3 regions of the Agrobacterium sp. 16-172Ci genome follow, and region 2 is predicted to be linked to each of the others. Evidence: predicted binding sites of a transcription regulator. Region 2 holds the regulator's gene; each other region holds the start of a gene.
What was found. Region 2 encodes PhoB, which activates phosphate uptake and scavenging genes when phosphate is short. Its sites were predicted from a motif close to TGTCATNNANCTGTCAT; they were not measured.
Positions count from the first base shown of each region.

Region 1: ACQZ40_RS18215 (ceramide glucosyltransferase) is a predicted target of PhoB. The motif match lies at 6,241-6,257, and genes of this name have one in related genera.
Region 3: ACQZ40_RS11080 (DUF3419 family protein) is a predicted target of PhoB. The motif match lies at 2,187-2,203, and genes of this name have one in related genera.

Region 1 is NZ_JBNWBW010000021.1:53,932-63,896, reverse strand. It holds gene ACQZ40_RS18255 (ABC transporter permease) at 1-810, opposite strand, end outside; gene ACQZ40_RS18250 (ABC transporter ATP-binding protein) at 800-1,519, opposite strand; gene ACQZ40_RS18245 (efflux RND transporter periplasmic adaptor subunit) at 1,534-2,832, opposite strand; gene ACQZ40_RS18240 (hypothetical protein) at 3,070-3,225, shown strand; gene ACQZ40_RS18235 (hypothetical protein) at 3,592-4,053, shown strand; tRNA gene ACQZ40_RS18230 (tRNA-Arg) at 4,186-4,262, opposite strand; gene ACQZ40_RS18225 (ETC complex I subunit) at 4,311-4,616, opposite strand; tRNA gene ACQZ40_RS18220 (tRNA-Pro) at 4,883-4,959, shown strand; gene ACQZ40_RS18215 (ceramide glucosyltransferase) at 5,013-6,155, opposite strand; gene ACQZ40_RS18210 (DUF982 domain-containing protein) at 6,369-6,638, opposite strand; gene ACQZ40_RS18205 (BON domain-containing protein) at 6,852-7,100, shown strand; gene ACQZ40_RS18200 (DUF192 domain-containing protein) at 7,161-7,643, opposite strand; gene ACQZ40_RS18195 (cold-shock protein) at 7,643-8,221, opposite strand; gene ACQZ40_RS18190 (VOC family protein) at 8,414-8,854, shown strand; gene ACQZ40_RS18185 (YcbK family protein) at 9,011-9,965, shown strand, end outside.
Region 2 is NZ_JBNWBW010000001.1:405,484-415,448, forward strand. It holds gene phoR (phosphate regulon sensor histidine kinase PhoR) at 1-116, shown strand, start outside; gene ACQZ40_RS02060 (substrate-binding domain-containing protein) at 312-1,346, shown strand; gene pstC (phosphate ABC transporter permease subunit PstC) at 1,610-3,094, shown strand; gene pstA (phosphate ABC transporter permease PstA) at 3,091-4,413, shown strand; gene pstB (phosphate ABC transporter ATP-binding protein PstB) at 4,428-5,243, shown strand; gene phoU (phosphate signaling complex protein PhoU) at 5,340-6,065, shown strand; gene phoB (phosphate regulon transcriptional regulator PhoB) at 6,096-6,779, shown strand; gene ACQZ40_RS02090 (GcrA family cell cycle regulator) at 7,160-7,693, opposite strand; gene ACQZ40_RS02095 (aspartate aminotransferase family protein) at 8,125-9,324, shown strand; gene argF (ornithine carbamoyltransferase) at 9,382-9,965, shown strand, end outside.
Region 3 is NZ_JBNWBW010000009.1:59,774-69,738, forward strand. It holds gene ACQZ40_RS11075 (class I SAM-dependent methyltransferase) at 177-896, opposite strand; gene ACQZ40_RS11080 (DUF3419 family protein) at 893-2,143, opposite strand; gene ACQZ40_RS11085 (lytic transglycosylase domain-containing protein) at 2,343-3,428, opposite strand; gene ACQZ40_RS11090 (LysE family translocator) at 3,565-4,200, opposite strand; gene ACQZ40_RS11095 (pyrophosphate--fructose-6-phosphate 1-phosphotransferase) at 4,253-5,464, opposite strand; gene ACQZ40_RS11100 (J domain-containing protein) at 5,784-6,524, shown strand; gene ACQZ40_RS11105 (N-acetylmuramoyl-L-alanine amidase) at 6,521-7,300, shown strand; gene ACQZ40_RS11110 (lytic transglycosylase domain-containing protein) at 7,548-8,087, shown strand; gene ACQZ40_RS11115 (FAD-dependent oxidoreductase) at 8,180-9,367, shown strand; gene ACQZ40_RS11120 (NAD(P)/FAD-dependent oxidoreductase) at 9,427-9,965, shown strand, end outside.

The sequences.
Region 1 (9,965 bases), on a different contig from region 2:
GGTCATGGCCGAGGCGATCTGTGTCATGTCGTTGACGGTGAAATCGTCCTCGCGGCCGATGCCGATGCGGCGGCGCTCGCGCAGCAGGTTTTGCAGGTCGCTCTGCACCTTGGCAGTCGATACGCCGTCCTGCGCCGAGACCATGATCGAGGAAATGGTGGTGGTGCCGCCGATGCGCCGCTGATGGATTTTCAGCGGCATGATGATCGTGTCGTCCTGATCGTCGCCGAGGCCGGACTGGCCTTTCCTGCCCAGCACACCGATAACGGGGCAGGAGATGTTGCTGACGCGGATCGTCTGCCCCACCGGGTTTTCCGCACCGAACAGTTCCTGCCGCACCGTTTCGCCGATGATGCAGCCGATCTGGCCGCCGCGATCTTCGGCGGGCTGGAAATCGCGGCCGAGCGCGATAGTCCAGTCCTGCGCGATCAGGTAATCGTTGGTGGTGCCGATGACGCTCGTCTGGTGGTTCTTGCCGCCGAAGATGACGGTTGCGGCAGAGCTGCGGTTTTGCGGAGCGACAGCGCGGATGCCGCTTATCTGGTTGCGGATGGCCTCGACATCGCGGTCATCGAAGCGCTTGGCTTCGGTGCTGGCCCTTCCGGGGCCGAACTGGCCGGGGCGAACGAACAGCATGTTGGTGCCGAGCCGCGAGAGTTCCGATTTCACCTGTTCGGTCGTGCCGTTGCCGATGGTGACCATGGCGATGACGGCGGCCACGCCGATGACGACACCGAGCACGGTGAGGAAGGAGCGCAGCAGGTTGCGACTGATGGCGCGCAGCGCAAGACGCGACGTTTCAAAGAACATCGGCGGTCTCCTTTTTGTCCGTCGCGCTGTCGGAGGCGAGGTGGCCATCGACGAAACGCAGGAGGCGTCCGGCATGGGCGGCGATATCTTCTTCATGGGTGACCATGACCACCGTGATGCCCCTGTCGCGGTTGAGCGCGGTAATCAGTTCCATGATTTCGATGCTGGTCTTCGTATCGAGATTGCCGGTCGGTTCGTCGGCCAGAAGCAAAGCGGGGCGGGTGACGATGGCGCGGGCAATGGCCACGCGCTGCTGCTGGCCGCCGGAAAGCTCCTGCGTGGTGTGGTCCTCGCGGCCTTTCAGGCCCACCTGCGCCAGCGCCTCCATGGCGCGCGCGCGCCGCTCCGAGGCCTTCATGCCGCGATAGATCAACGGTAGCTCGACATTCTCCACCGCCGAGGTGCGCGAGAGAAGGTTGAAGCCCTGAAACACGAAGCCCAGCATATGCCGGCGCAGCAGCGTCAGATGCTCATTATCGAAGCCGCTGGTCTGCACGCCCTGAAACAGGTATTCGCCTGATGTCGGCACATCCAGACAGCCGATGATATTCATCGAGGTGGATTTGCCGGAGCCGGACGGCCCCATGATGGCGACGAATTCCTTCTCATGAATGGAGAGGCTGACGCCATCGAGCGCGCGGATGGTCGCTTCGCCGCGGCCATATTGCTTGACGACATCGCGAAATTCGATAAGCGGCGGCTGTTGCATGGGCTTGTCCTCCGTCAGCCGGCGTTGCGGGCCGTTGCGTCGGTAATCACCTGATCGTCGGCTTTCAACTCGCCCGATTTCACCACGGTATGCTGGCCGTCGGTGGAACCGGTTTCGATGGCGACGGAGACTGGCGTGTTGTTGCGCAGCACCCAGACCGTCCTTTTGGCCTGCGCGGCTTGGCCGGCATCGCGGTTCTGCGAGCGGCCCATGCGCGGCGGGCGGAACAGGCTCATCAGCCCGCCGCCACGGGAGGCGGATTCGCGCGGCGGCGTATAACGAAGCGCGGAATTCGGGACCAGCAGCGTATCCTTGATCTCTTCGACGACGATATTGGCGGTCGCCGTCATGCCGGGGCGCAATAGCAGCTCTTCATTGTCGACGGTCAATATGCCCTTGTAGGTGACCACATTCGACACGGTCTCGGAAGCGAAACGCACGGTCTCGATCTCGGCCGGGAAACTGCGGTCGGGATAGGCATCGACATTAAACGTGGCCTTCTGCCCTGTCTCGACCTTGCCGACATCGGCCTCATCCACGGACACCTGCAATTCCATATGGCGCAGATCGCCTGCGATGGTGAACAGCACCGGGGCGTTGAGCGAGGAGGCGACGGTGGCGCCCGGATCGACGCTGCGGGTGAGGATGACGCCATCGATGGGGGAGACGATCTTCGCCTTGCCGAGATTGACTTCGGCGAGCCTCAGATCCGCTTCCGCCGAAAGCACGGTTGCTTCATTCACCTCCAGCGTCGCAGCGGCGGCATCGTGGGTGAACTGTGCCGCATCCAGATCCTGCTGGCTGGACACACGGTTCTGCACCAGCGATCGCAGGCGCTCCATGGACGTCTTTGCCGAGCCGAGATCGGCGCGCGCCTTCAGCACATTGGCTTTGGCAGAGGCGAGTTTGGCGCGGGCGCTTTGCACATCGGCTTCCAGCTTGTTGGTATCCAGCTCCGCCAATACGTCTCCGGCCTTGACCGGGGTATTATAGGTGACGTTGACCTTGCGCACGGTGCCGGAGAGTTCGCTCGATATATCGACCTGATCCGTTGGTTGAACCGAGCCGGTAGAGGTGACGATGACCGAGAGATCGCCCTGACGCGCCGCTTCCGTGGTATAGCTATAGGCGACGCCTGCCGCACGTGACTGGTAATAATAACCAAGGCCCCCGCCAATCAGCACAAGGGCTGCTGCGGCATAGAGATACCGACGCGACTTTTTCTTGCGGCCGTTTCTGTTTGCTCCCAGAATCTCGCGCAGATCGGGCTGGCTGTTTTCGGTATCGCTGCCACTCTTATTGGCGTCATTCATTCTCGTCACCCGCAAAGTTCAAAATACCACAGAGGGTTGCCGCCGCTCTCCGGTTTGTCCGTCCATCTGTCGCCGTTGTATTCCTCTGATTGTGGGAAGTGACATAGCTTTCCCCAAGGGTGAAGTGAAAACTTGGTAATATTTATGATAGCTCTGGTCTGCTAGAGATAAATCCGGGAAGATCGATGCCATAAACGCGGCTGAGCTTTCAGCAGCGATAGTCAGGACGAAGATAGAATGAACGACAATGTGGTGAAGTTCCGCAAACCGGTGCCGCCGAAGAAGCCACGCGAACCGTTAGGGCCGAAAGCGAAGAAGGCTCTGACGATTGCGGCTGTCATTGCGTTTTTTGTGGCGGTGTGGGGGTATTTCACGTTGATTGGGCAGGGGTAGGCGCGTCTTTCGAGAGCGCATGAACCGCGAATCTGCACGACCGGAAGCGTAGTCACCTCCTGCATCTGGGCGCTTTGCGACAATTGATGCCGCCAGTTATCGTCGGTTATTGAATAGAGCCGCCTCAGCACGGTCATTTAATCTTGATCGATTCCACAGTATTGTTCGGCATAGCATTAGCGCCACGGTCGGGGGGACAAAATGGGGCGGGCGGTTTGGGCTATCGCAGTGGGAGTTTTGGTAAGTCTCGGCGCGTTTATGGTGCTTAGCCTGTTAGGCGTTGGGGTTGGCTGGTGGTTCTTAGACGCAATTGCCCCAACCGTATCCGGTGTGACCAAAAACACGAACACGGGAGAATGGGGGCGAATGCTTCTCTTGCCGTTGTCCATGACCGTAGGCATCGTCTGCGGAGCTCTCGTCTTTGACCCAGGCATGTCCAGCAAGACAGAGGCGATCGTGGTTTCGATCGTGTTTTTTCTTCTCGTATCTGTCTCCGGAATAAACTTCTGGACGAATGACAGCCTGATAAACGTGAACGCTCAGTTGGTGATCGACGCTTTCTTGAGCATTTCTGCTCTGGCCGTCATCATCCTGCTGCTTCGGTGGGAACCAACGCGTCCGACGACGCTGGCTGTCCAGAGAGTTGCGTTATTCCTGATAACTGTCTTTGGGTTCGTCTTGCCCCTATTTTACGGAACAAGCCTATTGCTGCAGGGGATGGGTTTCGAAGGTGAGCTGAAAACGATCTCCGACTTTATCGGCTTCATCTCCGCCGCATTGGGACTGGCTGTGGCAGCCGCGCCAAATCTGTTAGCGAAGCGTAGCTGATCCTCACCCTTGCGACAGGTGTCGGACCTCCTGATGAGGGGCTTATTGCAAACCGAATGAGTCCAGAGGCGCCAGACGCTGAGTTTCGGGGTCCTTGAGATATTCCGGACGTATCTGGCGTTGCAGAAAAGATGGCGACCCCTGCAGGACTCGAACCTGCGACCTACTGCTTAGAAGGCAGTTGCTCTATCCAGTTGAGCTAAGGGGCCGTCATGCCGGGCAATCGATGCTCCGGCAAAAACTTTGATCGTCGTGTTTCAGTGCGTCCAGGGCTGGGTGCGGTTGAAACGGAAATTGTCGGTGTAGGAAACCACCTTGCGGGTCGCTTCCTTCGGCTGGATGACGCGGTATTCGATGCCCTTGCGCTGGGCATAGGCTTCGGCCTGTTCCTGCGTTTCGAATGTCAGCTTGAGCTGCTGCTTCATGTCGGAACTGGAAGTGTAGCCCATGATCGGATCGATCTTGCGCGGAACCTCGGCGTCGAATTCCAGAACCCAGACATTGGTCTTCGCCTTGCCGGATTGCATGGCGGTTTTTGCAGGGCGGTAAATCTTCGCAGACATGTCGAAACTGCTCCGGTTGGACAGCGGGGCGAAACGCCCCGAATTATTCATCACGTACCTGAATAGAATAACCAAATCGTGTCAGGAACGTTGAATTTGAAATGGACTGACTTCAGGTGAGAGTCAAGACGATTATCCCCTTGCCGTCCGATCCTGCGCCGCCGTTTCGAGGTTACGTTTTGCTCATAGGGGTCGTGGCTGAACAAAGATGAATTTCCCTGTTGCGGACTGCGGGTGAACCGTGTATTCCCCAGCCATCGCCTCGGCGGAGTGTAGCGCAGTCTGGTAGCGCATCTGGTTTGGGACCAGAGGGTCGGGAGTTCGAATCTCTCCACTCCGACCATTTTAAAGCAAAACATCAGCTTTCCGGCGTAACTTCTTCCAAATAGCTCTGATTTATTCCGCGGACGGACCGGCCAGGGTGCTCTCTGCCGTGCCGATCGTCATGACATTGCCGCGCCATGCCACCGCGCTGCCGATCCAGCTTCGCGCCCAGACGACGGGCATGATCATGTCCCGGGCGATCATCGCCGGCAGCGTATGGAGCGATATCGGCCAGCGGTTGAGGGCCGCGAGCGCAAGTTCCGGCACGTACATGAGGGCGAGGACGGTAAAGGCGGTTGCGGGGAGGTTCACATCCATCATGACGGCGGCAGCGAGCGCGAAGACAAGCGGGGGAAGCGCGCCGGTGAGGATTTCCGGCGCGAAATATTGCGGGAAGGTCACGCGTCGCAGCCGCGCCCAGCGGGTCTGGCGCGACCAGATCTCGCCGGCATGACGCTGGCCGAGCGGCTGTTCGAAGGGGGCGCTGACCAGATGCACCTTGCGCCCGGTGCTTCGCACCAGCTTCGTCGAAGCGGCGTCTTCGGCGATTTCAGCGGCCAGTGCGCGAATGCCGCCATTGTCTTCCAGAAACGGCTTGTTCCACAACATCGACTTGCCCTGTGCGAAACCCATGCCGATGGCTTCCGCCGCATATTGCCAGCGGCCCTGCGAGCCGTTGAGGAAGGCGCATTCCACATGCGCCCAGAAACCCGCAGGCCTTGAGCCGAGCGGCGGCGAGCAGACGAGCCCGCTATCCTGCCGCCAGGCCGACATCATCGTGGCAATATAGGATTTTGGCATCAGCACGTTCGAATCGGCCAGAATTACCCACTCATGCCGGGCGGCCCGCCAGCCCTTGACGCAATTGTTCAGTTTCGGATTGGCGCTGATGCGGTCATCGCCAATGAGCAATTGCATGGAAACCGAGGGGAAGGCGGCTTGCGCTTTGCGAACCTCCTCGATCACCGGATCGAATTCATCGGCGACGCAGAACAGCAGCTCATAATCGGGCCAGTTGAGCTCGAAGGCGCGCGACAGCGTCAGGGGCGTGAAGTTCTCCACGCCGCGCAGCGGCACCACAAGCGAGACAGGCGGCTTTTGCCGGACAAGATCGTTTTCCGCGTCCCGTCTCGTCAGTCGCCAGCCGGCCAGAACGATGCCGAGAAGATTGAAGCCGAGGAGCAGAATTGCGCAAAGGGCAAAGACAGTTTCCATGCTGGCCAGTTCCACTCCCAAGCTTTTGGCGGTCTGCGCGCCAATCGATTCCATGGAATTCGTCTCTGCCGATTATAACGTTTGCGTGACAGTTACATGTCATCATCGGCCGGTGTGCAGGCTGCGCCGTGCATGGAGGCGTCGCAGAGGCCGCGCGCAAGAGAAAAAGCCCTCCGCATGGAAGGGCCCAATCGTCATGACGGTCGATGAATTTTAGTGGACGTTCAGGATATGGGCATGACTGCTTGCTATGAGAAACGATTCCCGTGCTTTCTCGATGTCGCATCTGCCGGCGATGGCATCGAGGCAGTTCCTGCGCGCCTCTTCATATTCCGGCCCGTGTTCCTCGGGCCAACGATACATCAGCATGTCCAGCGCCACCAGCGGGCTGTAGATTTCCACGGCTACGCACAGCGGCAGGTGGATTGCCACCGGCTTCATCCACGAGGCGTGGTGACACGGCTCCGTTCTGTTAATCAGCATGTCATTCTCCTCCCTGTTTTACCTGCCTTGAAGGCCTTTCACACTCCCATGCGCGAAATGCCCGCCTCACGAAATGGTTCCCGATCACCTAAAATGTGATCGATCAGGGGGTTCCAATTTTCCAAGATGAATGGAAGATGAACAAATAGATGAACCGGAGATGAACAAAACCGCCCTCAGGGCGTTGTTATGTCCATAAGAAGGAGAACGCATATGTTCAATTTGTCAGGCATTCAGGAAAGCTTCTTCGGAGACCGCATGGCCGGCGTATGCCAGGCAATCACATCGGCTCTGGCTTTCGAATCTGGTCTCGAGAAGTCGCGCATTTCCGCAACCGTCGAAAATGATGTGATCTATCTGGAAGGCACTGCCGATTCGGTCGAGGCGATCGACATCGCCATCAACCTTGCCGCTTCCATTTCCAATTGCAGGATTCTGAGCCATATCGAGCCGGTCTACTGAATATTGCGCCAGCCGGACGAAACCTCGTCCGGCTCCTTCAGACGCAATAACGCGGCAACGTCATTTCCGGTTGCCGATTTGCGCGCTGCGAACCATATCGCCCGGCTTGATGCCATAGCGCTTCGCAGTGCCGCCATTCAGTTCAAGCACAAATTTTACTGGCCCGCGGGAGCTGATGATCGCTTCCGAATGCGGAACCGCGTTTTCGTGAATATGGGTAATGCGGCCGTCACGGCCAATGAAAAGCATGTCGAGCGGAATAAGCGTGTTCCGCATCCACATAGCGACGTCACGTGGCTCACCAAAGTCGAACAGCATGCCGTTTTCAAGCGGCATGCTCTTGCGAAACATCAGGCCTTGTTCGCGCTGGGCGTTGTTCAGCGCCAGTTCGGCAGTGAAAGCGTGGCTCTTTCCCCCGGCGGTTTCAATCTGCAGCGGTTCGGAGGTGAATGTCTGCTGTTGCTGAGCCTGGGCGGCGGCGGCCAGCGTGAAAAAAAGAAGCGCCATAACGGCGCTTTTCACCATATGGGGCAGGGCGGGCATCAATGCGACATCCCGATGGAAACCGGGTTGTCGGGGTGAATTTCCGCCGCCATCAGGCCCTTGTCGCCATCGCCGTAACGCACCAGCACCACCTGGCCTGGGCGAAGCTCCGTCAGGCCGAAACGGCGCAGGGTTTCCATATGCACGAAAATATCTTCCGTTCCTTCGCCGCGCGTCAGGAAGCCGAAACCCTTTGTGCGGTTGAACCACTTGACGATGGCGCGCTCAAGCCCGCTCGAAGGCGTTACCTGCACATGGGTTCGCACCGGCGGCAGCTGCGAGGGGTGAACGGCGGTCGACTGGTCCATGGACAGGATGCGGAAGGCCTGGAAACCGCGGTCGCGCCGCTGGATGAGGGCGACGATGCGCGTGCCTTCAAGAATTGTCTGGTAACCGTCGCGGCGCAGGCAGGAGACGTGCAGCAGCACATCCTGCGTGCCGTTGTCGGGCACGATGAAGCCGAAACCCTTGGCGACATCGAACCACTTCACGACGCCGGTAATTTCGGTCAGGTCCACGGCATCGCCCGAAAGGTCCTCGACATCGACTATCGTTTTCGATGACATCCTATCAGCCATATCCTGCCAACCCCTCGATTACGCGCCATACACCGGTCAACTGATTCCTGTGCGCCAGATTAACATCTTGGTAACGGTTTCACGCAAGCCCTAGTTTTTGATTTACGCAGCTGCTTTTATGTCGCCGTCCTTGTCCGGGGCTTGCCATCATGCGTTTAACGGCTCCGGACCCGTGTAATGGAGAGGAAGAAAATGCGGTATCTGCACACAATGGTTCGCGTCAAAGACCTTGGCGAATCACTGAAATTCTACAGCGACCTGCTGGGTCTTGAGGAAATACGCCGAATCGAGAACGAAAAAGGCCGATTCACTCTGGTGTTTCTTGCGGCGCGCGACGACATTGCTGCGGCGAAGGAAAACAAGGCGCCGTGCCTCGAACTCACCTATAACTGGGATACCGAGGATTACACCGGCGGCCGCAACTTCGGCCATCTGGCTTACGAGGTCGACAATATCTACGATTTCTGCGCCCGGCTTCAGCAGAACGGCATCGTCATCAACCGGCCGCCGCGTGATGGGCACATGGCCTTCGTGCGCTCGCCGGATGGCATTTCCTTCGAAATTTTGCAGAAGGGCGAAAGCCTCGCACCAGCCGAACCGTGGATATCTATGCAGAATACCGGTTCCTGGTAGGGATTTTCCGGTGAGCAGCGGCGTTTTCGGGTGCTCTTGCCTTGTCCCGAGGGGATGAGGCATAGTCCGCGAATCAAAACGGCCAGTCCCGTTTTGGGGAAGCACACGCGCCCGTTCCCGTGCTGCTGTTGGAAATGCAAGATACGGAGGCCACCCATGACAACTGTCGAGAGCGCGAAAGGACGTCTGGTCCGTCAGCGTCTCGTCATCGCGGTTTCGCTGCTCGGGCTTTCCGGATGCGTTTCGGCAGTGACCGACGAAGAGATGGCCGCCGCGACCAAAAAGCCGGAAATTTCCGCACAACAGAAGCCGCAGACCGCCGCTTCAACTGCTGCGGCCGGTGCGCAACAGGGACACTACGTGGATCCGGCCGTGGCATCGGCGGCCGGAGCGGCCGCACCAGCCCAGCCGCAGGCATCGGGCGGCCCGGCGCAGGCCTATGGCGCTGCCCCGGATATCGGCGGATTGACGACGCAGCCAACGGCGATTTCCGCAGGAACGACAAGCATTTATTCCACCGCATCCGCAGCAGCAGCGCCCGCCGTTACCGCAGGGGCGTCGGGCACGGCCGCCGCTGCGGGCGCTCCTACCCAGAGAATCGTTCCTGCCGTCAGCAGCGTTTATTCGGCGCCGGTGCCGGCGGCGCAGCCGCAACCGGTGGCAGCGCCGGCTCAGGTCCCGCCAGCCGCACAGGTGCCGGCGGAGCAGCACAGCGAAAATCGTCAGCCGGCATCCGTACCCGTGCCGCAGTCGGCATCGGAACAGCTCGCGGCCGTTACCGCGCAACCAGCCGTGGACGCCAGGGCGGCGGGCGAGGGGCAGGAAAGCGAGGGTAAGGGCGTGACGCTTGCGGCATTTTTCGCCGGTGCGGCCAAAAAGCGCCTGCCGAAAATGATTGAAAGCGGCACGGCCGGCAATACGCAGGTCGCCGCATTGCCCGGCGTTTCGGACGGGACGATGGGCATTGCCCTTTCCGGCCGCTCGATGATGTCAGACGAATTCGACGACGCCCATCTCGATGAAGAGGATGACCAGCCGACCGGCCTGATGAAGCTAGCCTCGCTCTCCGGCCTCACCCGCGTCGCCCCGAACGGGCTTTTCCTGCAGACGG
Region 2 (9,965 bases):
AAAAGGGCACGGGTCTCGGACTTGCCATCGTCAAGCACATCCTCACCCGCCACCGCGCCCGCCTCATCATTAAATCGGAATTGGGCAGCGGCACGGACTTCACTGTGAGATTCTGACATAAAATATGTATCTGCTTTTAATGTCGCGCATATTTATAAATAAAATCAATAGGTTAGATTGTCACAAATCTTTCGTCAAAGTGACATAAAAGGATGGGGCTACGGTGGTTAAGAAAAGGTCGCCGAGCGCAAGCTAAGAGCGAGTGTCGCTATCGGCTGCGTCCACAACAAAGCCCACGACGGGAGAGACAAATGAACATCGTTAAATTTTCCGCAGCAGCTCTGGTGGCTTCTGTCGCCTTCGCTGGCGCCGCCGCTGCTCGCGACCAGATCCAGGTTGCCGGTTCCTCCACAGTTCTGCCTTACGCCAAGATCGTTGCCGAGACCTTTGCCGAAACCTTCCCGAACTTCAAGGCTCCCGTTGTTGAGTCCGGCGGCACGGGCGGCGGTCTGAAGGCTTTCTGCTCGGGCGTCGGCGAAGGCACCATCGACATTGCAAACGCTTCGCGCAAGATCAAGAGCGACGAACTGGCCGCCTGTAAGGCTGCTGGCGTTGCCGACGTTCAGGAAGTGAAGATCGGTTACGACGGTATCGTCTTCGCAATGGACTCTTCCAACAAGGACATCAAGCTCGAGCCGAAGGATCTGTACCTTGCGCTCGCCGCTGAAGTCGTCAAGGACGGCAAGCTCGTTGCCAACCCTTACAAGAAATGGTCGGAAATCAACAAGGAACTGCCTGATGTAGCAATCGCTGCTTACATCCCGGGTTCCAAGCACGGCACGCGCGAAGTCTTCGAAGAGAAGATCATGGCTGACGGCTGCAAGGAAGCCAAGGCGACCGACGTCATCAAGACGCTCATCACCGACGCCAAGCAGGCTGCTGCCAAGTGCGTTGCAGTCCGTAAGGACGGCGCGGCAGTCGACATCGACGGCGACTACACCGAAACGCTTGCTCGCATCGATGCCAACAAGACCGGCCTCGGCGTTTTCGGCCTCGCTTTCTATGAAAACAACGCTGACCGTCTGAAGGTCGCGACCGTTTCGGGCGTCGTTCCGTCCACCGAAACCGTCGCCAGCGGCAAGTACCCGGTTTCCCGCCCGCTGTTCTTCTACGTGAAGAAAGCTCACCTGGGCGTTATCCCGGGCCTTAAGGAATATGTCGAGTTCTTCGTTTCCGATGAAATGATCGGCCCGGATTCCCCGCTCGCCAACTACGGCCTGGTTGCTGCTCCGGACGCAGAGCGCGAAGAAATCCGCTCGAAGTTCTCGGCCGGCTCCACGATGTAATGAAGAAAGAGGGGTGCGGCTTTGCCGTGCCCCTCATTCGGCTTCGCTTGGGCCGTCGTCCGCGGTTGACAGTTCCTACTCATCGCCATCCACATGATTGTCGATGGATTACAGATGGATAGGATGTATCAACCTTGACGCTTGCCAGACTATGATACAGTCAGGCGGCAGGCATCATGGGATGGTCCAGCGGTCTCGTTTTGATGACTTTTTGATTTGCCCGATATCGCACCGTGCTCTTGAGGCACGCCGAGGGAACTCTAATGAACACATCGATCCTTTTGCTGATACTGGCGCTCATCGGCATCGGCAGCTATCTGCTCGGCAGCCGCCGTGCCGTTGCCCTGTCTGGCGGTCGCCCCTCCAGCATGCATTCCCGTGCCGGTTATCACGGTTCCTACGCGGTCGTCTGGGCGGTGCTGCCCGCGGCGTTCATTCTCTGTGCCTGGCTCATTGTCAGCCCATTGCTCGTCACTTCGGCGGTGCGCGGTAGTTTCCCCGAGGATGTCCGGGCGCAATCCGAAGCGCAGCAGAGCCTGACCTACGGTATGGTGACCTCCATCGCCCGTGGCCTCCAGCGGCTGACGCCGGAGGAAACCGCACAGGTCGAGGCCGATACGGCTGCGGTCCGGCCGCTTCTGGCATCGAAAGGTGTTGCAATCGCCGGCGATCCCGAGCGGTTCATGGTCGATGCCGCCCACACGCTCAACAGCATGACCTCCACCAGCCGTATCGCGATGATCGCCGTCGTGCTGCTGGCCGCGCTCGGCGGCGGCGCCTATGCGCTGCGTGCAATCGCGCCGCGTTTCCGGGCGCGCAACCAGGTCGAGAAAGTCATTCTCGCGGCCCTGCTCGTCGCCTCGTCCATCGCCATCCTCACGACCATCGGCATCGTCCTGTCGATGCTGACGGAGGCGATCCAGTTCTTCACCATGGTTCCGGCGCACCAGTTCTTTTTCGGAACGGTCTGGGATCCGCGTTTTGCAGCGGCAGGCGCTACCGATTCCTCCGGCCAGTTCGGCCTGATCCCGCTGCTCGCCGGCACGCTTTATATCGGCTTCGTCGCCATGCTGGTTGCGGTTCCGGTCGGTCTCTTCTCGGCGATCTACATGGCGGAATATGCCTCGCCGCGCTTCCGCTCCATGGCAAAGCCGCTGCTTGAAGTGCTCGCCGGCATTCCCACCATCGTCTACGGCTTCTTCGCGCTCACGACGGTCGGTCCTTTCCTCAGAGACATTTCCACGCAGATCAACGGCCTGGCGACGGGCAACTACGCCAACTTCATCCAGGCGCAGAGCGTCATCACCGCCGGCTTCGTCATGGGCATCATGCTGATCCCCTATGTGTCGTCGCTGTCGGACGACATCATCACCGCTGTGCCGCGCTCGCTGCGTGACGGTTCGCTCGGTCTTGGCGCCACGCGTTCCGAGACGATCAAGAGGGTCATTATTCCGGCCGCTCTTCCCGGCATCGTCGGCGCCGTGCTGATGACGGCTTCGCGCGCCATCGGCGAAACCATGATCGTGGTTCTTGCGGCCGGTGTTGCTGCCCGCCTGCAGCTCAATCCCTTCGAGCCCATGACCACGGTGACGGTCAAGATCGTCAGCCAGCTCACCGGCGACCTTGAATTCACCTCGCCGCAGACGCTGGTTGCCTTTGCGCTCGGCATCACGCTTTTCGCCATCACGCTTTGCCTGAATATCTACGCGCTTTACATCGTGCGCAAATACCGGGAGCAATATGAATGACCGACATCGTCTCTCCCGCAGCCGGCGCGAGCGCCGTCAACAAGGCCACGCGCCGTGATATCGGCATCAAGCGCCGTTATGCCGCCGAACGCCGCTTCCGTGCCTACGGCATGGCAGCGATTTCCTTCGGCCTCATCTTTCTCTTCCTGCTGCTTTTCTCGGTGGTTTCCAAGGGTTACACCGCTTTCCAGCAGACGATGATCACCGTTCCGGTCGAGTTTTCCGAACAGATCATCGATCCGAAAAATGAGCGGGCCACCAATCCCACAAAGCTGATGACGGCCAATTATCCCGTCATCGCCCGCGATGCTGTCGCCAAGGTCCTTGGCGTTGCGCCGACCGATCGCGCCGGTCTACGCGCCGTCAACCTCTTGATCTCGGACAGCGTGCGCACGCAGCTTCGCGATATCGTCGTCGCCGATCCCGCCGTCATCGGCACCACGCGCACTGTCACGCTGCTGGCGTCTGGCGACGTCGACAGCGCCTTCAAGGGCCAGGTCGACCTGACGGCGGATGAAGCCAATCGCCGTATCTCGAACCAGCAACTCGGCTGGATGAACCAGCTCGCCGAAAGTGGCCAGCTCGGCAAACATTTCAATACCGGCATCTTCGTCAACGGCGCGTCGAGCCGTCCGGAAGCGGCGGGTGTCGGTGTGGCGCTGATCGGCTCCTTCTACATGATGCTGATCGTGCTGGTGCTGTCATTGCCAATTGGCGTTGCGGCCTCCATCTATCTCGAGGAATTCGCCCCGAAGAACCGTCTGACGGATCTTATCGAGGTGAATATCAACAATCTCGCGGCCGTTCCTTCGATTGTTTACGGTCTGCTCGGCCTCTCGGTCTTCATCAACTTCATGGGCTTTCCGCGCTCGGCCTCGCTGGTCGGCGGCCTCGTCCTGACGCTGATGACCCTGCCGACGATCATCATCGCGACGCGCGCTGCCCTGAAAGCCGTGCCGCCGTCTATCCGCGCCGCCGCCCTTGGCCTCGGCGCTTCCAAGATGCAGACGATCTTCCACCATGTGCTGCCGCTCGCCATGCCCGGCATTCTGACCGGCACCATCATCGGTCTCGCCCATGCGCTGGGCGAAACGGCGCCGCTGCTCTTGATCGGCATGGTGGCATTCGTTGCGAATTATCCGACAACGCCGATGGATCCGTCCACGGCCCTGCCGGTGCAGATTTACATGTGGGCGAACGAAGCCGAGCGCGCCTTTGTCGAAAGGACATCCGGCGCTATCATCATCCTGCTTTTGTTCCTCATCGTCATGAATGTTGGCGCAATCCTGTTGCGTCGCCGCTTCGAACGGCGCTGGTAGAGGGAGCTTGAGCAATGAACATGTTGTCGGAAGCAGCAGTTGAAAAGGCGCTGGACAAGAAAATGAATGAAGTCTCATACAAGATGATCGGCAAGGACGTTTCGGTTTATTACGGCGAAAAGCGCGCGCTTTACGACGTGAACCTCAACGTTCGGGAAAATACGGTGACCGCGCTTATCGGCCCGTCCGGCTGCGGCAAATCCACCTTCCTGCGTACCCTGAACCGTATGAACGACACGATCGACGGTTGCCGGGTCACCGGCAAGATCACGCTCGACACCGACGATATCTACGATCAGGCGATTGACGTCGTGGAATTGCGCGCCCGCGTCGGCATGGTGTTCCAGAAACCGAACCCCTTCCCGAAGTCGATCTATGAAAACATTTCCTACGGTCCGCGCATCCATGGTCTCGCCCGCAATAAGGCGGATATGGACCAGATCGTCGAGCAGAGCCTGCAGAAGGCGGGTCTCTGGAACGAGGTTAAGGATCGTCTGCACGAATCCGGCACCGGTCTTTCCGGCGGTCAGCAGCAGCGTCTGTGCATCGCACGCGCCGTTGCCGTCAGCCCGGAAGTGATCCTGATGGACGAGCCCTGCTCGGCTCTCGACCCGATCGCGACCGCAAAGGTCGAAGAATTGATCCACGAGCTGCGCACCAATTACACCATCGTCATCGTCACGCACTCCATGCAGCAGGCGGCGCGTGTTTCCCAGCGCACGGCCATGTTCCATCTTGGTCATCTTGTCGAGGAAAACGAAACCGACAAGATGTTCACCAATCCGGACGACCAGCGCACGCAGGATTACATCATGGGCCGCTTCGGCTGATCCCGGCCGGCGCTTTATCGAAACCGAACAAGACTGGTGCTTCTGCCGTGCCCGCTTCCGGGTACGCGCATGCAGGCCAAGCCGGAGGACTAGACCATGACACAGACAACGACCCATTCGCATATTCTGTCGGCCTATGACGACGAACTGAAATTCCTTACGCGTCGTATCGCCGAAATGGGCGGTCTTGCGGAGCAGATGTGCGCCGACGCCGTGCGCGCGCTCGTCAATTCCGATGCCGCGCTCGCCCAGAAGGTCATTTCCGACGATGCGATCCTCGACCACGCCGAGCGCGAGATCGGCGACAAGGCCATCGTCACCATCGCCAAACGCCAGCCGATGGCGGCAGACCTTCGCGAGATCATCGGCACCCTGCGTATTGCAGCTGACCTTGAACGCGTCGGCGACCTTGGCAAAAACACAGCCAAGCGCGTCATCGCGGTTGCCGGCACCGGCGTGCCGCGCAAGCTCGCCCGTGGCATCGAACACCTGTCGGAACTGGCGCTGGTGCAGCTCAAGGAAGTGCTGGACGTCTATTCCACGCGTTCCGCCGAGAAGGCCAATGCCATTCGCGAGCGCGACGAAGAAATCGACGCCATGTACACGTCGCTCTTCCGTGAGCTTCTGACCTACATGATGGAAGATCCGCGCAACATCACCACCTGCACGCATCTTCTGTTCTGCGCCAAGAACATCGAGCGTATCGGCGACCACGCCACCAATATCGCCGAAACGATCTATTACATGACCACCGGCAGCCAGCCGGAAGGCGAGCGTCCGAAGGACGACAGTTCCAACACGCTCGGTTCGGTGACCGAGTAACAGACAGGCAGCGGCTTGCGGAGTTAGTATATGGTGCCCAAGATTGCAGTTGTGGAAGATGAGGAAGCGCTGAGCGTCCTGCTTCGTTACAATCTCGAGGCTGAGGGATATGACGTCGACACGATACCCCGTGGAGACGAGGCAGAAATCAGGCTGCAGGAACGTATTCCGGACCTCCTTATCCTGGATTGGATGCTTCCCGGCGTTTCCGGTATCGAACTTTGCCGTCGGCTCAGGATGCGGCCGGAAACCGAGCGCCTGCCCATCATCATGCTGACGGCGCGCGGCGAGGAAAGCGAAAGGGTTCGCGGCCTCGCCACCGGCGCCGACGATTATGTCGTCAAGCCGTTCTCGACACCGGAACTCATGGCCCGCGTCAAGGCGATGCTGCGCCGCGCCCGCCCGGAGGTTCTGTCTTCGGTGCTGAAATGCGGCGATATCGAACTGGATCGCGAGACCCATCGCGTTCACCGCAAGAGCCGCGAAGTGCGCCTCGGCCCGACGGAGTTCCGCCTGCTGGAATTCCTGATGACCTCTCCCGGCCGGGTGTTTTCCCGCTCGCAATTGCTGGATGGTGTGTGGGGTCACGATATCTATGTGGATGAGCGCACCGTCGACGTGCATGTCGGACGTCTGCGCAAGGCGCTCAATTTTTCGCATATGCAGGATGTCATCCGCACCGTGCGCGGCGCCGGATATTCAATGGAAGCCTGAGAAAACCGAAACCGATGGTTTCACTCGGGATAAATTCCCTAAAAATCAGAAGGCCCGAGACCGGAACGGTGTCGGGCCTTTCGATTTTGAACCTTCCGCACATGCGTATCCTTGTTCTTTTGAGCGATAGAAGGTCTGCTGAAAGCCGGATTGCGCGGTGAAACCTGTCGGGAGGAAGGGCGCGGCACGTCGCCGATAAATTCCGAGCATTTGCCGCAAGGGGCCCATCGCGGTTTTACATCCGGAGAATGCGCAAGAACAGGGATGGGGAGCGCCTCTTAGACAGCGTGCGCTCTGTTCCAGAACCACCTTGGATTCCGCCACAAAAAAACGGGCCCGAAGGCCCGTAGTTTTTGAGTGTCGAATGCGTGCCGCAACACTCAAGCCTTGCGACGCTCGCTTACCGGCTGGTAGGCAAGCTTTGCATGGAACTTGCAATAGGGCGAAGATTCCAGTGCTTCACAACCGCAGAAATGGAAATCATCCTTCAGCGGATCGCCGACCGGCCACTTGCAGGTGCGCTCCGTCAGTTCCGTCAGCGTCAGGCGGCGGGAGATCGGCGTAACGACATTTTTGGAGGGAACGTAATCGAGAACTTCGGCGGTCTCGATATCGATCTCCTCGTGCAGCGCCGTTGCCGCGCTCGAGCGGTTCAACGCGCGTGCAGGTGCTGCGCTGACGCGGGTCGCAAAATTCGCCGCGCGCGGGGCAGGGGCGGCAGTGCGCTTGGGCGCGGAACGCGCCGAAGTAACCGGGCCGCCGGCCTTCACGCGTCCCGGCAGGTTGAGGCGATGGACCTTGCCGATGACGGCATTGCGGCTGACGCCGCCCAGCTGCGCTGCTATCTGGCTGGCGCTAAGCCCCTCGGACCACAATTTCTTGAGTTTTTCGACCCGTTCGTCTGTCCAGTTCATGCCGCTTCTCCGCTCGTCGCGTATAATGTCGGCAGAATCCCTCTCCGCCTCGCGGGCGTGCCGCGAGCGTGGTTTCTGCCTGATTTTTGGTGACTAGTTCCGCCGCAATGCAGTCTAGTAATTAGCGATTAACCTAGTGCCACGCAGACTCCGTGGCAAGAGTCGCGGGAATCATCTCGAATCGATTTTCCGGTTTTCCCCAACTTGCTGGCGAGTTGAGTCTGAAAGGCAACACCTTGGGCCTCATTCGCCGCCACCTACTAGGGCTTGAGAACCCCGGGAAACGCGGACTTTTGTTGACATCGGCAGGCGAAGTGACAATAGTGCCCCTGCCGCCGCGAGGCGGCATTTTTGATTTTCAGGCAAGGGATAACCCCGAAAGCCTATTGACAACCGTCTGACAGCGCATCCGCGCAAGGAGTGATACAGCCATGGCCGAAGCCGCCGCGCCATTGTTCGATACGTTTGCAAGAGCCCCCCTGCGCTTCGAGCGAGGCGAGGGCGTCTGGCTGTTCACGGAAAGCGGCGAACGATATCTGGATTTTGCAGCCGGCGTCGCGGTCAACTCGCTGGGCCACGCCCATCCGCACCTCGTGGAGGCGATCAAGACCCAGGCCGAGAAGGTCTGGCACGTCTCGAACCTTTATGAAGTGCCGGGCCAGGAAAAGCTTGCAAAGCGCCTGACGGAAGCGACATTCGCAGACAAGGTCTTCTTCACCAATTCCGGCGCAGAAGCGCTGGAATGCGCGATCAAGACCGCGCGCCGTTATCATTATTCCAAGGGGCATCCGGAAAAGTTCCGGATTATCACTTTCGAAGGCGCCTTCCATGGCCGCACGCTGGCGACGATTGCCGCCGGCGGCCAGCAGAAATATCTCGAAGGTTTCGGCCCCAAGGTCGAAGGTTTCGATCAGGTGCCCTTCGGTGACGTCGATGCGCTGAAAGCCGCCATCACGGCCGAGACGGCCGCGCTTCTGATCGAGCCCATTCAGGGCGAGGGTGGCATTCGCGCACCAGCCAAGGAATTCCTGCAGCTGCTGCGGTCGCTTTGCGATGAGCATGGCATGCTGCTGATTTTTGATGAGGTCCAGACCGGCGTTGGCCGTACGGGCAAGCTCTTTGCCTATGAGCAGACGGGCGTTGCACCGGATATCATGGCGGTTGCCAAGGGTATCGGCGGCGGTTTCCCGCTCGGCGCCTGCCTTGCGACGGCGGATGCCGCTTCCGGCATGACGGCGGGCGTGCATGGCACCACCTATGGCGGCAACCCGCTGGCCATGGCTGTCGGCAACGCCGTGCTCGATGTCGTCCTCTCCGAGGGCTTTCTGGAAAAGGTTCGTGATGTCGCGCTGGTCTTCCGCCAGGGCCTTGCTTCGCTGAAGGATCGTTATCCTGACGTTATCGAGGAAATCCGTGGCGAAGGCCTGCTTCTCGGCATCAAGGCCAAGGTTCCATCGGGCGAGCTGTTGCAGGCCATGCGCGCCGAGCATCTGCTGGGTGTGCCGGCGGGAGACAACGTCATCCGTCTCCTGCCGCCGCTCGTCACCACGGCGGAAGAGGCCCGCGAGGGTCTGTCACGCGTGGAAGCGGCCGCCGCTTCCCTGACAGCGAAACAGGCAAAAATCGCCTGAGGAAACAATAAAGGGCGGGCCTCTTCCCCGAGGCTCGCGAGCATGGGACAGTTTGAAATGGCTTCACCTAAACATTTTCTTGACCTGTCGGCCGTCAGCTCGCAGGACCTGCGGGCAATTCTCGACGATGCCCGCGCACGCAAGGCGGCCACAAAGGCCGGAACGGCGGAAAAGCCGCTTGCCGGCAAGATGCTGGCAATGATCTTCGAAAAGCCTTCCACCCGCACCCGCGTCTCCTTCGATGTCGGCATGCGTCAGCTCGGCGGCGAGACGCTTTTCCTCTCCGGTACGGAAATGCAGCTCGGTCGCGCCGAAACGATCGGCGATACGGCCAAGGTGCTGTCGCGTTACGTCGACGCCATCATGATCCGCACGACGGAACATTCGCGCCTGCTGGAGCTTGCCGAACACGCGACCGTGCCGGTCATCAACGCCCTGACGGACGACACGCATCCCTGCCAGATCATGGCGGATATCATGACCTTCGAGGAACATCGCGGCCCGGTCAAAGGCAAGACCATTGCATGGACGGGTGACGGTAATAACGTCCTGCATTCCTTCGTGGAGGGCTCGGCCCGTTTCGGTTACCGCATGACGATGGCCGTGCCGATGGGCTCCGAACCGCATGATAAGTTCCTGAA
Region 3 (9,965 bases), on a different contig from region 2:
CGATTTACGCATAACATGGTAAACAAGCGGTTATGGCAAGGGGCAAGGTGCTTTTTTGCATCTCGCAAGCCGCTGGATTTGAAGCGATTTGCAATTTTTACTGCTGAAACCTCGCCGGGCGGAGCCGTGAAGACTACGCTACAGACGCGCAGGCGGGTTTCGCAATCCCCCGGGAATCAGGCGTCGGCCAATATGCGGTGGATTTTCGGCTGCTGCGCTTCGGCAACCGGAAGCGTGATGACAGCCCGCCAGGCATAACCCCGGGCGATTTCCTCGAATTCGAGATTACCGTCGAAACGGCCGGCCATATTGGCCAGAACATAGCGGAGATTGGCGCGGGGCGTGACGTGGAAACGGGTGAGCCAGGCTTGCAGAAGGGTGCGGAACCACTTCGGCAATTGTTCCTGCTGGCCGAAATCGACGATATGCAGCGAGCCGCCGGGTTTCAGCGCCGTGAGCGCCTGTTCGATCGCCTTTTCCCAGTCCGGTATCATCGACAGGGCATAGGGGATCATGACGCGGTCGAAGCCGTCGGGCAGGCCGAATTCGGAGGCGCGAAAAGCGGTGGCATCGGCCACGCGCAGAATGGGGCGTTCCGCCTTGCCGGCGAAATTTTCGGCTGCGGTCAGCAGCATTTCGGCGGAAATGTCGAGGCCGAACAGTCTTGCCTGCGGAAATTTGCGGCTGGCCAGCAGCAGGTTGCGGCCGGTGCCGCAGCCGACTTCCAACAGCGTGCCGCCCTTCGGCACGTCGAGGCCGGAAATGGTCCGGTCACGGCCGAGAAGGTAATATTTGCGGGTGATATCGTAGATATGCCGCTGGTGGCGATACATGCGGTCCATCAGGCTCGCATGCGCGCTATCTGCAAGGCCCACATTCTCGCCGATGGTTTTCATGCCATAGCCCTCTGATAGATATGGAAGCCGCCGTAGATGGCCGAACGGTCCATGGCGTTGAGCTCGTTGGAGCGCTCTTCGAGATAGACCCACTGGTTGCGGATATCGGGCGAAAGCCGGCCTTCGATGACGCTCTTTTCGGCCGCGGTGCGGAAAATGACGCGCGCACCGGGCGCGGCGGTGCGGCTGATCTGCGACCACAATTCGTTGAGCTGCGTGTCGGTCATCCAGTCCTGCGCATCGAGGAGGATATAACGGTCGACGGCGCTTGCCGGCTTTCTGGAGAGAAGCTCGGTATAGGTGGCGTGGTGCACGGCAACGCGGGCCGTGTTGTTGCGGATCGTCTCGTAATATTCCGGTTTGAGATAGGCGGGCAGCGCGCCCTCATGCGGTTCGGGATAACGGCGCACAAAGGCCTGCCAGGCGAAATAATTGTCGCTGAGCGGGAAGTTGCAGGCGAGCTTTTCCAGCCGCGCCTTCAGCACGGATGCGACCGTGCCATTGGCGGAGAGGCTGGCCAGCTCGTCATATTGGCGAGGCGGAATGCCGAGGCCGAAGAGTGAGCTTTTGCGCTTCGTCAGCCAGCGCACGACCGGCTTGTCGAACAACGGCGCCACCTTGCTGTCGAAAAACTGGCGCTGTTCGTCCAGCGTGCGGGTCTTGGCCATTTCGGTGAGCTTTACGCCGTGCAGCCGAGCCATGAGATGGCCGGCGCCGATGAAGCGGCCGAGCAGGCCGGTGCGATAGATGTTCCTGTCGAAGACAGAGATGCGGCGGCGGCCGGAAAGGGTGCGCTTGGACCAGTAAGCCTTGGTCGTGGCGTCGAGATGCTCGGCGATGAAGCGGTCGTAACCGTGGCTGTTGCTGCGCGTATTGGCGCGGCCGAAGTGGCGCACCACGTCCTGATGGGCGGGCAGATGGCGGAAGGCGGCGAGCTTCAGCTTGTTCAGCGCGATGTGGTGCGGGTTGAGGTCCACGACGTCGATGCTGGCCGGATTGCGGGAGAGATAGGCCAGCATGTTGCAGCCGCCCGAGCCGATGGTGACGATGCGGTGACCTTCGCCAAGCTCCATCGCTTTCATGTCGATTTCCGGGTCTTCCCATATCTGCGGATAGACGAGGCCGGAAAAGAGGACGCCGAAGAAGCGCTCGGACAGACCGCTTTTGGAGAGTGCCTTGTGCTGGAGCAATGCGGACTTCAGTTTCGTGTTCTTGCTGAAGCCGGTCTTGGGTGCCGCACTCGTCATATGTTCACCTCTCAGTCGATTGAGAGGCGTCTACAGCTGTGACACTACAATTTGATGACAGGGGCTGTGGGCAAAGGCGGGGAATAGGGGTGTCGGTGGAAAACCAGCCCGCGCCGCCCAATCAGGATGACGAAATGGAAAGACCCGGCGGCTTAAGAAAAGCCGCGCGGTTGCATTCGCATAACAGAGCCTGAGGCCATCACTTGCGCAAAACGTGCAGCATGCCCTTGCGCTTGGCGTCGTAATAATAACCGCGCGCATAAAGCCGGACCGCGTTGTCGCGGTCGTTGCCGGCCACAACCCATGCGCCGCGCAGATATTTGACGGCGTATTTGAGGTTGGTTTCGGCATCGAAAAGGCCGGAGGCGGGGCCATCGAAGCCCATGGAGCGTGCCGTGGCGTGCCGGATCTGCATCAGGCCGAAATTGCCGCTGCTATAGGCGCCGGGATTATATCGGCTCTCGCGCTGCACGACGCGGTGAACCAGATCTTCCGGCACATCATACATGGTGGCGTATTTGGTAATAAGGCCGCTCAGCTTTTCGCGTCCGGCCGGCGCGGAATTGAGCGGCGCCGTCATCGATTCGTTCTGGCGGATGGCAGCCAGCGCGGCGTTGGTGGGGCCGGCGGCATAGGCCAGAACCGTGCTGTCCGGCTTCGGCAGCGGAATGACTTTGCGTTCCGCCGTCAGTTCGGTGCCGATGGAGGGCGAGCCGGGCGGCGGCGGTGCGGGCGGGAAGCTGCCCTTGACGGCAACCACCTGCGGCAGATCGGCGGCGGCATTATGGGCAGCCGGCTTGGCCGCCACGTCAGCCGTTTCGATGGCTGCGGCCGCCGGAGTGGCGCTTGTCGGTGCGAGCGCCGTGGCCGTGGTCGGCGCAGATGTCGTCACACCAGCTTGGGCGACCTCGTTCTGCTGCGGCTGCATCTGGGCGGCGATGGCTGCGGCTGCAGCAATTTCGGAAGCCGGCGGCAGCGCCACGCGTCCGCCCTTGACGGCGACTGCGGTGGGAAGTGCTGCAGGCTGGGAAGGGGTTGCGGTTTCGGCGGTCTGCACCGTTGCTGCTGCTGCCAGGTTCGCGCCCGCTGCTGCTTCGGCCGTTGCCGGCTGCGCCGATGTCTGCGCAGGAGTGGTCGCGGGATTGACTGTTGCGATCTTCGGGCCGTTCGGCCCTTCCTTGGCGGTATATTCGACGCTGGTGCATGCGCTCAATGCCAGTGCCAGACCCACGGTGGAAGACAGAAGAAGTGCACTTCTTCCGCGGAATTTTCCCGAATTTCGCATGTTGCCGCCTTCGTTATGCCTGTCTGTCGATACTCCCGCGTCGAGCGAAGCAGGCAGTGTCCCGTCGCGCCTTCATTAACCTATTGTAAGGATAGCGGCAAGCCGGGACGTTTCTCGCCGGCTTTCGGGCGGTTTTTCAGGCCGCGATGCGCCTGTATCCGGCGCTGACGGCGCGGCCGGAAATGAAGTGGGTGCGGTATTTCGGCCGGATTTTTTTATCGCCCGACATGCGGCGCACCATCGCCAGAGTAGGCCCGGCAAACAGCGCCTGCGCGGTCAGAATCACCAGCGCCAGAAGCAGGATGGCGGCCTGCGCCATGGCAAGCGTTTCAATTGCTTTGCCGGAGGTGGACACGAATTGCGGCAACAACGCCAGAAAGAAAGCGAAGTAGCGCGGGCGCAGGGCGGCAATGGCGTAACAATCGCGGAAAATACCGCTCCAGGATTTGCCCGGCAGATTGTCATTATCGGCATTGGCGGCCTGGGCGGCCGGCGTGGCGAAGGTCCACAGGAGGAACAGCATCAGCCAGCCGATGCCGGCCCATTGCACGATTTCCACGAAGGATTGCGGCAGCCAGGCGAGACCGGCCACCGGAATGGCGGAAATCGTCATGGCCGTGACAATGCCGAGCGCAGCGCCGATGACGGAGGCGAAGATCGTCTTTTTGCCGCGAATGGCGGCATAAGAGGCGACAGAGAATACAAGGGGAGAGGGGAGTGCGAACACAACGGCACATGCTGCACAAAAAATCAGCCAGGCCTGTCCAGACATTCTCTTCCTCCTTGCCCTCCCTGTCGCCGTATTATTTTAGCCTATCGTAAAATCAGGCCGCTGTGAACGGCTGACCGACGTGTTCCATCACTTCGCTAAACCATTTTGCAGAGAGGTCGAAATGCTTTCCGCCCTTGATACGCGGAAACTCGATGGTCCGCAATTTGCCATTCTGGTCTTCGTCATGGCCGGTGACGCCGGAGACCTTGTTGAGCGCGCTTTCGACGGCGAGATCGACCATGCCCTGAATTAGGCGCAGGTCGTCGCCATTGGCGGCGGCGGAGCGGGCGAAATAGCCTGATTTCTGCACCATGGAGCGTTCCGCACCGATGAGGCTGGCAAACTGCTTCTGGAACCAGCCACCGACATTGATGGTGTCGATCTTCACATGGCCGAAAGCGTCGCGCTTGACGGCCTCGCCGGAGGCTTCGCGTTCGGCGACGATGGAATCGAGGCCCGCACCTTCGGAAACGAACAGCGTGACATAGCCGTTCCTGTCCATGATTTCCTTCAGGCGCTCGGCTTCCGCCTCGATGTCGAAGGCCATTTCCGGCAGGTAGATGCCGTCGATGTTCTTCATCTGCGTGTTCATCATCAGGCCTTCGACATATTCATTGCCGCTGGTCTTCTGGATATAGGCACGGGCGGTGGCGGCCGTCAGCCAGCCGCAATGGCGGCCCATGACTTCGTGGATAACGAAAGTTTTCGGCGCCGCGCTCTGTTCGTTGCTGACATTGTCGAAGAATGAGGCGCCGACTTCGGCGGCCGTCCAGGCGCCGAGCGACTGCTTGATCGGCACAACGTCGTTATCCACCGTCTTCGGCAGGCCGACAACGGTGAGATTGTAGCCGTTGGCGCCGAGATAGGCGGCAAGGTCCGCAGCCGTCGTGTTGGTGTCGTCACCGCCGATGGTGTGGAGAATGGTGATGCCGTCGGCCGCCAGCCGGTCAGCCGCGACGCGAAGCGGATTGTCGCCTTCCTTGACCAAGCCGCGCTTGGCGCAATCGGCTGCGTTGGTGAGCTTGACGCGGCTGTTGCCGATCGGCGAGCCGCCGTATCGGTGCAGCAGATGCGCCTTTTCCCGCATATCCCTGGTGATCTCGATACGGTCACCCAGAAGCACGCCCTGATAACCCGAGCGGTAAGCGATGATGTCGATCTCGGGCGCGATGTCGCTGTAACGCTCGATCAGGCCGCCCACGGCCGAAGAGAGACAGGGCGCAAGGCCACCCGCGGTCAGCATTGCGACTTTCTGTTTGGCCATCATGGCTCTCCTTTTCACATATACCCAAAGACATGTCTGGCAAATGGATGCGACAGCCGCGTGTAGGTGTAAAGTGAATTTATGAAGAAAAACGCCGATTTCTCGCGGTTTTTCAGCGGCTTGAGCAAAGTAGCGGAATATAATCGTTTCAATCGGCATAGCCGGTGGTCGGCTTCCCGCCATCTGTGGAAAACTGTGGCGTCATAGTCTGGCGCGCTCTTGTTCCTGAAGCAAAACTGTCGCAAAGATGAATAAAAGTTAATGCCGCCGGCCCGCTGGACATATTGCATTCGCGGCAATATCCCGTCATGCTTGTCGCATGATGTTCGATTTCGCCTGTCTGCAAATTTCATCCCTGTGGGAACGGCTGCTCGGCGCAATCGGCGACGCGGCAGGCGGTGCGCTCGGGCGCGTGGTGGAAGCCATCCGCACCCTTTTCGAGGGTGATCCGGAGACGCGCCGCAAGGTTTCCTTTTCCGTGGCCATCATCGCGCTTTCCGCCAAGATGGCGAAGGCCGACGGTGTCGTCAACGATGCCGAGGTGCGCGCCTTCCGGCAAATCTTCGATTTTCCGGAAGAAGAAGCCAAGAACGTTGCCCGTCTTTATAATCTCGCCCGTCAGGACGTTGCCGGTTACGAGGCCTATGCGGAGCGGCTCGCCGGTCTGTGCGGTTCCGGACACGCCAATTGCGAGATGCTGGAAAGCGTCATCGACGGCCTGTTCCACATCGCCAAGGCCGATGGGCTGATCCATGAGCGGGAACTGGCCTTCCTCGGCCGGATCGCGGAAATCTTCCGTATCACCGAAGATCACTTCGAAACGATCATGGCGCGGCATGTCCATATGGACGGGCGCGACCCCTATCGCGTGCTCGGCGTTTCGCCCTCCGACGATTTTTCCGATATTCGCCGGCGTTATCGTTCGCTGGTTGCCGAACACCATCCTGACAAGCTCATTGCACGCGGCGTTCCCATGGAATTGCATGCGGCTGCGAATGAGCGTATGGCGGCTCTCAACGCCGCCTATGCGGCCATCGAGAAAGAACGCCGCGTCGCATGAGTGAATGTCTGCCGGATTTTACCCCGGATTTCGGGGGCGCAGCCGTTGCGCCTTCGCCTAACCATGGCGAAAGGCTGGGTGTGGCCGGCCCCGATATTATCCTGCTGCATTATACCGGCATGACGACGGCCGACGGCGCGCTGTCGTGGCTCTGCAATCCGGAAAGTCAGGTTTCCAGCCATTATTTCGTGTTCGAAGACGGGCGCGTCATCCAGCTCGTGCCGGAAGCCCGCCGTGCCTGGCACGCGGGCAAAAGCATCTGGGCGGGGGATCAAGACATCAATTCCCGCTCCATCGGCATCGAGATCGCCAATCAGGGCCATCCCGGCGGCCTGCCGGAATTTCCGAAGAAACAGGTGGAAGCCGTCATCGAATTGTGTCGCGATTGCGGCCAGCGCTGGTCTATCGCCCCTGAAAGGGTGCTGGCGCACTCGGATGTCGCGCCAATCCGCAAGGTCGATCCGGGTGAAAAATTCCCGTGGGACATCCTGTCGCAGCACGGTGTCGGCCATTGGGTGGAGCCTGCGCCGATCCGTGGCGGACGTTTTTTCCAGCGCGGCGATCATGGCCAACCGGTCGAAGCGCTGCAGTCGATGCTGTCCATCTATGGTTATGGCGTTGAAATTACAGGCGCTTATTGCGAGAAAACCGAAGGCGCCGTGGCTGCCTTCCAGCGGCATTTCCGTCCCGCTCTGGTGGATGGCATCGCGGATTTCTCCACCATCGACACGTTGCATCGGCTGATCGCCAGCCTGCCGAGATTTTCGGCCGCCTGAACGCGAATCCTGGAAAATCGTTCCCGGTTTTCTTGCTGTTCAAGTCGCTTTTTTTACCGTGCCACAGTTAATCCGCATTGAGGAAGTTTAAGAACGTCACTGCATGCGGTGTCGTTCTTCAGGGGAACCTGCCGTCAATATCAATCAAGGAGACCGGACAACGGAAGGTCGTGATCGACTTTCCGAGCGCAGATTATTTGTGTCGCTTCATTGTTTCTGTCATCCGATCTGGAGACTTTTTCTACATATGAACAGGGTTGTTGTTGCTGTCGTGGCGGGCGTTGTTATGCTCGCTTCGCAGGCGGGGATTGCTTTTGCCAAAGACGAGGACGTCAAGACCAAAACCGTGACGCTGGAGACCTTCTTCCGCAAGCCCGGTTATCCCATTCCCGAAAAGAGCCTGCCTTCCTCGCTCAGGAACGACTATTCCGATCTGATCGTCAAATATGCCAAGCGTTACGGCGTTCCCACCAATCTGGCGCATGCCGTGGTTTCGGTGGAAAGCAAGTTCAATCCGAAAGCCCGCGGCAGCGCAGGCGAGGTCGGGCTGATGCAGATCAAGCCGGCGACGGCGCGGATGATGGGCTATCGCGGTACGACCAAGGCGCTCTACGATCCCGAGACCAATATTCGCTGGGGCATGCAATATCTGGCGACGGCGCATCAGCTTGGCGGCGGCCAGGTGTGCAGCACGATCCTGCGTTACAATGCAGGCCATGGCGCCACCCGGATGAACCCGGTCTCCAAGCGTTATTGCGGCAAGGTGCAGGCGCTGCTGGCCGGCTGAGGCCGCCATCGTTCGTCTGCGAAATTGCGAAAAGCGATTCCGGTTCGGTCCGGCATGCTGTAGTCAGAAGCAAATCTGATACGGAGCATGACATGCCGGATTTCAAATATATCGTCGTCGGGGCCGGGATGATGGGAGCGGCTGCGGCGCGGCATCTCTCAGTGCAAACGGATGGCGTGGCGCTGATCGGCCCGGACGAGCCCACCGATCGCAAGACCCATCAGGGTGTGTTTTCGAGCCATTACGACGAAGCGCGCATTACCCGCGGTTTTGATGGCGATCCGGTCTGGGCGGAACTCGCGCAGCGCTCCATCCGCCGTTATGCGGAGATCGAGGCCAAAAGCGGCATCCGCTTTTTCACGGAAGCGGGCTGCCTGTTTACCGGAAACGGCAGGGGGCTTGCGGGGGACTATGTCTCGCGCGCGCTTGCATCGGCCGACCGTCTCGGCCTCGGTGTGGAGACACTCGGCGCTGATGCGCTGGCTGGCCGGTTTCCGATGTTCTCCCTGCCGGCCGACCATAGCGGTTATTTCGAGGCGCAATATGCCGGCCACGTCAATCCGCGCGCCCTGGTGAAGGCGCAATGCACGATTGCCATCGCGCAGGGCGCGCGGCTTGTGCGCCAGACGGCGGCGTATATTCGCGATACTTCCCATGGCGTCGAGGTTTCGACTCGGGAAGGGGCGGTTCATACGGCTGAAAAGGTCATCGTAGCGGCCGGCGGTTTCACCAACATGGCCGAGCTTCTGCCTTCTCCGGTCGATATGGCGGCCACGGGCCGCACCATCGTCTTTTTTGAGCTGGATGAGGCGCGGCAGGCGCTGTTCGGTGCGATGCCCTCCACCATCGTGCTGGCGGAGACCGAGGACGACATCGTCTATATCCTGCCGCCGGTGCGTTATCCCGATGGCAAGGTCTATCTGAAGATCGGCGGCGAGAGCGAAAAGGGCAGGCTTGAAACGCTCACCGACGCAGTGGACTGGTTTCATTCGGACGGCACGCCGGGTGAGGTTGAGTTTCTGAAAAAGCGGGCGCTCTCCTTGATGCCGGAGCTTGCCGGCTGCCCGGTCACCTCAGGCTCCTGTGTCGCCTCCATTACCCGCAGCGGCTATCCCTATATTGGCTATACGCAATCCTCCAATATCGCGGTTCTGACCGGCGGCAATTTCGTCTCCGCCAAGTCTTCGGACGAAATCGGCCGGCTGGGCGCCATGCTGCTTTTGAACGGTCAGTTGACCGAGGATGAATTCGCCGCCGAAATGTCGCCGGTTTTCGTCTGACATTCAGGGGCGAAGCAGCTAAAAGGTTGCGATGGAAGTGAGCGGGTGAAGAGGGCGGCATGTCGGGACATTTCAGATACATCGTCGTGGGTCGCGGCATGATGGGGGCCGCTGCCGCCCGCCACCTGGCCGAAACGGTCGATGGCGTCGCGCTGATCGGCCCCGGCGAACCTGCCGACATCAAATCGCATCTGGGCGTCTTCGCCAGCCACTATGACGAGGCGCGGATTACCCGCACCATTGACAGCGATGCCGACTGGGCGCTGCTCGCCAACCGCTCGATAGCGCGTTACGCCGACATTGCCGCACGAAGCGGCGTTGAATTTTATGCACCCGTCGGCTGCCTGATGGTGGGGCCTGAACGGGGCGGCGATAATCCTTTTGTCGACGATGTCCGCAAGGCGGCGGCTCGGCTCGGGGTTTCGACGGAACTGCTTGACGGGGAAGGCCTCGAAAGCCGCTTTCCCTATTTCTCCTTCGAGCCGGGTTGCGAGGGCGTGTTCGAAAGGGACAATGCCGGATACGTCAATCCACGTGGGCTGGTGAAGGCGCAGGCCATTTTGGCGGAAATGGCGGGCGTTACGCTTGTCGACGATAT